DNA from 2 places in the Pseudomonas sp. S11P7 genome. Region 1 is predicted to be linked to the other one. Evidence: predicted binding sites of a transcription regulator. Region 1 holds the regulator's gene; the other holds the start of a gene.
The links. The regulator FliA, encoded in region 1, starts transcription of late flagellar genes. The targets are predictions, from matches to a motif close to CTAAAGTTTNNNNNNNNNNNGCCGNTAA.

Region 1 (3,406 bases):
TACCTGACCGATGGCCCACGGATTCCGGATGATCTGCATCTGCCGCGCCGTCATCAACTGGTCAGCCGCGCCGTCAGCGTGCAAATGCAGGAAGAACCCAGCGAAGAAGCCATGGCTGACATGTTCGCTGATATCTATCACAGCCCGACCAAGCAGGTTGGCTGAGGTAATCATGAACAGTTTTTGTACCTACATCGATGGTCTGCCACGCATTGTTCCGATCCGGAACGCGCAGCCAGTAATGTGGCCTCCGTCTATGCAAGACAAGGTAAAGAAATAACATGGGCAGCATGCATCCCGTACAGGTGATCGCGGTGACCGGCGGCAAAGGTGGCGTCGGCAAGACTAACGTGTCAGTGAACTTGTCGCTGGCGCTGGCAGAGCTTGGCCGTCGGGTCATGCTGCTGGACGCCGACCTCGGTCTGGCGAACGTCGACGTTCTGCTGGGGCTGACCCCCAAACGCACGCTGGCTGACGTCATCGAAGGCCGCTGCGAATTGCGCGACGTGCTGTTGCAGGGCCCGGGCGGGATTCGCATCGTGCCGGCGGCGTCCGGCACGCAGAGCATGGTCCACCTGAGCCCGGCGCAGCACGCCGGCCTGATTCAGGCGTTCAGCGACATCGGCGACAATCTCGACGTGCTGGTGATCGACACCGCTGCGGGCATTGGTGACTCGGTGGTCAGTTTCGTCCGCGCCGCGCAGGAAGTGTTGCTGGTGGTGTGTGACGAGCCGACCTCGATCACCGACGCCTACGCACTGATCAAACTGCTCAACCGCGATTACGGCATGAACCGCTTTCGCGTCCTTGCCAACATGGCGCAGAGCCCGCAGGAAGGCCGTAACCTGTTCGCCAAGTTGACCAAGGTCACGGACCGTTTCCTTGACGTCGCCCTACAATACGTCGGCGCCGTCCCGTATGACGAAAGCGTGCGCAAGGCCGTGCAGAAACAACGCGCCGTCTACGAAGCCTTTCCACGCTCCAAATGCGCTCTGGCCTTCAAGGCCATCGCGCAGAAGGTCGACACCTGGCCGTTGCCGGCCAACCCGCGCGGCCATCTGGAGTTTTTCGTCGAGCGTCTCGTGCAGCAAACCGCAGGGCCTGTGATATGACCGCCAGTGGCATGAATCTTTACAAGAAGTCGGCGCGTGACGCGCAGTACGAATTGATCGAGCGTTACGCGCCACTGGTCAAGCGCATTGCCTATCACTTGCTGGCACGGTTGCCGGCCAGTGTGCAGGTCGAAGACCTGATCCAGGCCGGGATGATCGGCCTGCTCGAAGTGTCGACCAAATACGACGCCAGCAAGGGCGCCAGTTTCGAAACGTACGCGGGCATTCGAATCCGCGGCGCGATGCTCGATGAAGTGCGCAAAGGGGACTGGGCACCACGCTCGGTTCACCGCAATACCCGGATGGTCAGCGACGCGATTCGCTCGATTGAAGCTAAAACCGGCCGTGACGCTAAAGATCACGAGGTTGCGGCCGAACTCCAATTGAGTCTCGACGATTATTACGGGATTCTGAATGACACTTTGGGCAGCCGCCTGTTCAGTTTCGACGACCTCTTGCAGGACGGCGAACACGAAGGGCTGCACGAGGATGGCGCCAGTGCTCATATGGAGCCGTCACGCGATCTGGAAGATGAACGCTTCCAGACGGCGCTGGCGGACGCGATTGCCAATTTGCCGGAGCGTGAGCGACTGGTGTTGGCGCTGTACTACGACGAAGAGCTGAACCTCAAGGAAATCGGTGAAGTCCTTGGCGTCAGTGAATCGCGGGTCAGCCAGTTACACAGCCAGTGCGCGGCCCGTTTGCGGGGGCGTTTGGGGGAGTGGCGAGCGCGCTGAAGGCAGTGTGGGGACACTGCGAAACGAGGCTGGTGCGGTGGTAAGCGGCGCCGGTCTCGATCCGTTGTGCTCCAGACAAACTTTAAGTGCTGCGCCAATTGATTGAAGTGGCGCGTCCAGGTGCTGGGCGCGTTTAAGACTGCTTGGAGGTCGAATTGAACAAAGACATGAAAATCCTCATCGTTGATGACTTCTCAACGATGCGGCGGATCATCAAGAACCTGCTGCGCGATCTTGGGTTCACCAACACCGTCGAGGCCGACGATGGCGTAACCGCCATTCCGGTCCTCAACAGCGGCAGCATCGACTTTCTGGTAACGGACTGGAACATGCCGGGCATGACCGGTATCGACCTGCTGCGCCACGTGCGCGCCGATGAAAAACTCAAGCACCTGCCGGTGCTGATGGTGACCGCTGAAGCCAAGCGCGAGCAGATCATCGAAGCCGCTCAGGCCGGTGTGAACGGCTACGTGGTCAAACCTTTCACGGCTCAGGCGTTGAAAGACAAAATCGAGAAGATTTTCGAACGCATCGGCTGATGAACGCGCGGGGGAGCTATGGAGCATAACGAATCTTCACAGGGCGATTTTGAATCGACCCTGAAAAAACACGCGGTCGAACTGGTCGAAAGCCTCGAAAAAGGCAGGTTCGGCGACGCGGTGCAACTGATCCATGAGCTCAATCAGACCCGTGACCGTGGCCTGTATCAGGAAGTGGGCAAGCTCACGCGTGAACTGCACAGTGCGATCGTCAATTTCCAGATCGATCCGCACATGCCGCAGGCCGAGGAAGTGTCGCAAATCACCGACGCCACCGAACGCCTGGGCTATGTGGTCAAGCTGACGGAAGCCGCGGCCAACCGCACCATGGATCTGGTGGAAAGCGCCACGCCGGTGGTCAACAGTCTGGCCGATGAAGCCCAGACGTTGAGCGCCGATTGGGGTCGCTTCATGCGTCGCGAGGTCGGGGCTGAAGAGTTCCGAGAGCTGGCGCGCCGGGTCGACGGTTTTCTGTCACGCAGCAGCACGGACAACCGTGCGGTGTCGAGCAATCTCAACGACATCCTGCTGGCCCAGGATTACCAGGACCTCACCGGTCAGGTGATCAAGCGCGTGACCCAACTGGTCACCGAAGTCGAAAGCAATCTGCTCAAACTCGTACTCATGGCCAGTCAGGTCGACCGCTTTGCGGGCATCGAACATGACCGTGCTGCGATGCTTGCGGAAAAAGATCCACAAAAACATCTCTCGCAGGGTGAAGGTCCGCAGATTCATGCCGATAAACGAGAAGACGTTGTGTCCGGTCAGGACGATGTGGACGATTTGTTATCCAGCCTTGGATTCTAGAATTTCTGAATTCGGGTTTTTTGGGTTTTTAGACCTGTAGGAGCACCCCATTAATGAGCTTCGGCGCCGATGAAGAGATCCTTCAGGATTTCCTGGTTGAGGCCGGCGAGATTCTTGAGCAACTGTCCGAACAACTGGTCGAGCTGGAAAGCCGCCCGGATGACGCAGATCTGCTCAATGCAATTTTTCGCGGTTTCCACACTGTAAAAGG
Region 2 (3,406 bases), 2.0 Mb from region 1:
TGCGTCTGCTGAGCGTTCTCCTGGGCCAGACGCTGGGTGGCGCTCATGTTGTCGGCGATGTTCAGCGAGGTCGCGCTGAACTCTTCCACCGCGCCGGCCATGCTGGTGATCTCGCCGGACTGCTGCTCCATGCCGTCATAAGCCCCTCCGGACAAACCGGAGAGCGCCTGCGCTCGGCTGTTGACCTCTTCGGAAGAGCGGCGGATGTGCTCGACCATGGTCGACAAGGCCTGGCTCATCTGGTTGAACGCACGGGACAACTGACCGATTTCATCGTTGCTCGACACGTTCAGACGCACGCTCAGATCACCTGCGCCCAAGGCTTCAGCCTGACGCACCAGGTCACTCAACGGCGCCAGTTTGCTGCGCAGCAGCCAGACCACCGAACCGACCGCCAGCAACATCGCCAGCAGGCTACCAATCGCCAGTTGCGTGCCGACGCTCCAGGTCACGGCGCGAATCTCGGCTTTCGGCATGCTCGCCACCACCGACCACGGGCCACCTTCGAACGGCACGGCAATGCTGTAGAAATCTTCGCCTTGGTCGCTCCAGAATTCGCCTTTGCCCGGGGTTTTCACCAGTGCGTTGATGGCTGGCACTGCCTGGTCCAGCGACTCTACACCGGCGATCGGCACCAGCCATTTGTTCTGCTCGTCGAGCAGGGCCAGCGAGCCGGTCTGGCCGATGCGGAAACGCTTGAGATTGGCGAACTGGGCGTTCTGCGCATCGGTGTAATCGAAGCCGACGTACAGCACAGCAATGATCTTGCCGCTGCCATCGCGCACCGGCGTGTACTGCGACATGTAATAGCGCTCGAACAGCAGCGAGCGGCCGACGTAACTCTGCCCCGCCATCAACTTCGCGTAAGCCGGGTTGGCATGATCGAGCACGGTGCCGATGGCGCGGGTGCCGTCCTGCTTGCTGACGTTGGTGCTGACGCGAATGAAGTCTTCGCCGCTGCGCACGAACACCGTGGCCACACCGGCGGTCATCTGCTTGAACTCGTCGACTTCCTTGAAGTTGTTGTTCAGCACTTCGTTGCCCAGATGCAGGCCCGGGGTCTGCACGCCGGCCACGGTTACGGGCTGGTCAGGGTGCACGCTCAAGCCGCTGCCAAAGCGCTTCTCGAACAAGCCGCTCAGGCGCAGGGTGCTTTCGCGCAGCGTGCCGTGGAACGTGCTCAGTTGGTCGGCCAGCAGCCGCGCCTCACTGGCCAGATGCTCTTCACGGGTGGCGAGGTTGGCAGAGTCCAGCGAACGCAGGGCGAACACCGTACTGCCGCTGATGACAATCGCCAGTATCACGGCGAGGGCGAGGCCCAGCTGCGAGGCGATCCGAGCACGAGGTTGAGACATGAACAGCTCCTGGCCGAGCCACCGAATCCTCCTTGATCGCGGTAAATGCCCGGAAAAATATTCTAATAATGGGGGTGCAGCGTGGAACCGGCACGACGGTTCCACTTGCTCATAGTCGGCGGTGAATCCGAATACTTGAGCGCGCAACGTGGGTATGGCGTAAGGCCTGCATTGTCGCCGCTCCAACGTTTCAGCTCAAGCGCGCCACAGCTGGCAGTTCCATGGCGCGGACTTCGCCTTGCAGGAAATCGCTGAGGCGGCGCAAACGTTCACCTCCCGGACGGGTTTTCGGCCACACCAGGTAATAACTCAGGCCGCTGGCGACCGCCGTCGGCCACGGCAGGCTCAGGCGTCCCTGGGCGACATCTTCGGCGACCATCAGCAAATCGCCCATCGACACACCGTAACCGCGCGCCGCAGCAATCATCCCCAGCTCGAGGGTATCGAACACCTGCCCGCCCTTGAGTGACACCTGGTCCGACAACCCCATGCATTCCAGCCAACTGCGCCAGTCGCGACGGTCGGGGGTCGGATGAAGCAATTCGGTGCTGGCCAGCCGCGCCACGTCCCACGGCTGGTCGTTGAGCAGATTGGGCGCGCCGACCGGGATCAGCTCTTCGGCAAACAACAGGCTGGCTTCCCAGTCCGGCGGAAAATGGCCGTCGCTCAGCAGCACCGCGCAATCGAACGGCTCGTCATTGAAATCCACCGAATCGATGTCCATCCACGCACTGGTCAGTTGCACTTCGTTGCCTGGTTGCAGATGGCGGAAGCGACTCAGGCGCGCCAGCAGCCAGCGCATGGTCAGAGTCGATGGCGCTTTCATGCGCAGGATGTCGTCTTCGGCACGCAGGGTGTTGCAGGCGCGCTCCAGCGCGGTGAAACCTTCGCGAATACCCGGCAATAAAAGCCGCGCGGCTTCGGTCAGTTGCAGATTGCGCCCGCTGCGCTGAAACAACCGACAGGCAAAGTGTTCTTCGAGGGTGCGGATATGTCGACTCACTGCACTCTGGGTAATCGACAACTCTTCAGCAGCGCGGGTGAACGAACTATGCCGCGCCGCCGCTTCGAATGCGCGCAGGGCATACAACGGTGGGAGACGACGGGACATGCAGATAGCTCCGGTGGCGGGATGCGGCCAACTTAGCAGAATTGCCGCAGGATGAGTTTTAATCATGCCACCCATCCTTTTTATCCCTTTGTGCAATCACGCTCACACGCCGAGAATCGACGCTCTCCTGTTCCCTCTGAATCGAGTGGTGATGACATGCAGCATCCTGTGCGTAGCGAACTCTGGGCCATTTTGCGGCTGGCCGGGCCGCTGATCGCTTCGCAGTTGGCGCACATGCTGATGGTGCTGACTGACACATTGATGATGGCTCGCCTGAGCCCCGAGGCCTTGGCGGGTGGCGGTCTGGGTGCAGCGAGCTACTCGTTCGTATCGATTTTCTGCATCGGCGTGATCGCCGCTGTCGGCACGCTGGTGGCGATCCGGCAGGGTGCCGGCGACATCATCGGCGCAGCGCGCCTGACTCAGGCCGGTTTATGGCTGGCGTGGCTGATGGCGCTGGTCGCCGGCCTGTTGTTGTGGAACCTCAAACCGGTGTTGTTGCTGTTCGGCCAGACTGAAACCAACGTTAACGCCGCCGGGCAATTTCTGATCGCCCTGCCCTTCGCCCTGCCGGGTTATCTGAGCTTCATGGCCTTGCGCGGTTTCACCAGCGCCATCGGGCGGGCGACGCCGGTGATGGTCATCAGCCTCGCCGGCACCGTGGCCAACTTCCTGCTCAATTACGCCTTGATTACCGGCATGTTCGGCCTGCCGCAACTCGGGCTGACCGGTATCGGTCTGGTCACGGCAATTGTTGCCAACTGCATGGCGCTGGCGCTGGCCTGGCACATTCGTCGGCATCCGGCTTACGACGCTTACCCGCTGCGTGCCGGGCTGGCGCGGCCCAACCGGCAATACCTGAAGGAGCTGTGGCGCCTCGGCCTGCCGATCGGCGGCACCTATGCGGTGGAAGTCGGTTTGTTTGCCTTCGCCGCGCTGT

Region 2: a site for FliA is predicted at 1,468-1,495, ahead of M0746_RS26560 (methyl-accepting chemotaxis protein). Genes of this name have one in related genera too.

Annotation. Positions count from the first base shown of each region.
Region 1 covers NZ_JALPKS020000002.1:3,836,374-3,839,779, reverse strand. Annotated here, with positions in the region: gene flhF (flagellar biosynthesis protein FlhF) at 1-165, shown strand, start outside; gene fleN (flagellar synthesis regulator FleN) at 282-1,112, shown strand; gene fliA (RNA polymerase sigma factor FliA) at 1,109-1,849, shown strand; gene M0746_RS17635 (chemotaxis response regulator CheY) at 2,017-2,388, shown strand; gene M0746_RS17630 (protein phosphatase CheZ) at 2,407-3,195, shown strand; partial or broken gene M0746_RS29540 (chemotaxis protein CheA) at 3,249-3,406, shown strand, end outside.
Region 2 covers NZ_JALPKS020000002.1:5,813,292-5,816,697, reverse strand. Annotated here, with positions in the region: gene M0746_RS26560 (methyl-accepting chemotaxis protein) at 1-1,355, opposite strand, end outside; gene M0746_RS26555 (LysR substrate-binding domain-containing protein) at 1,546-2,466, opposite strand; gene M0746_RS26550 (NorM family multidrug efflux MATE transporter) at 2,623-3,406, shown strand, end outside.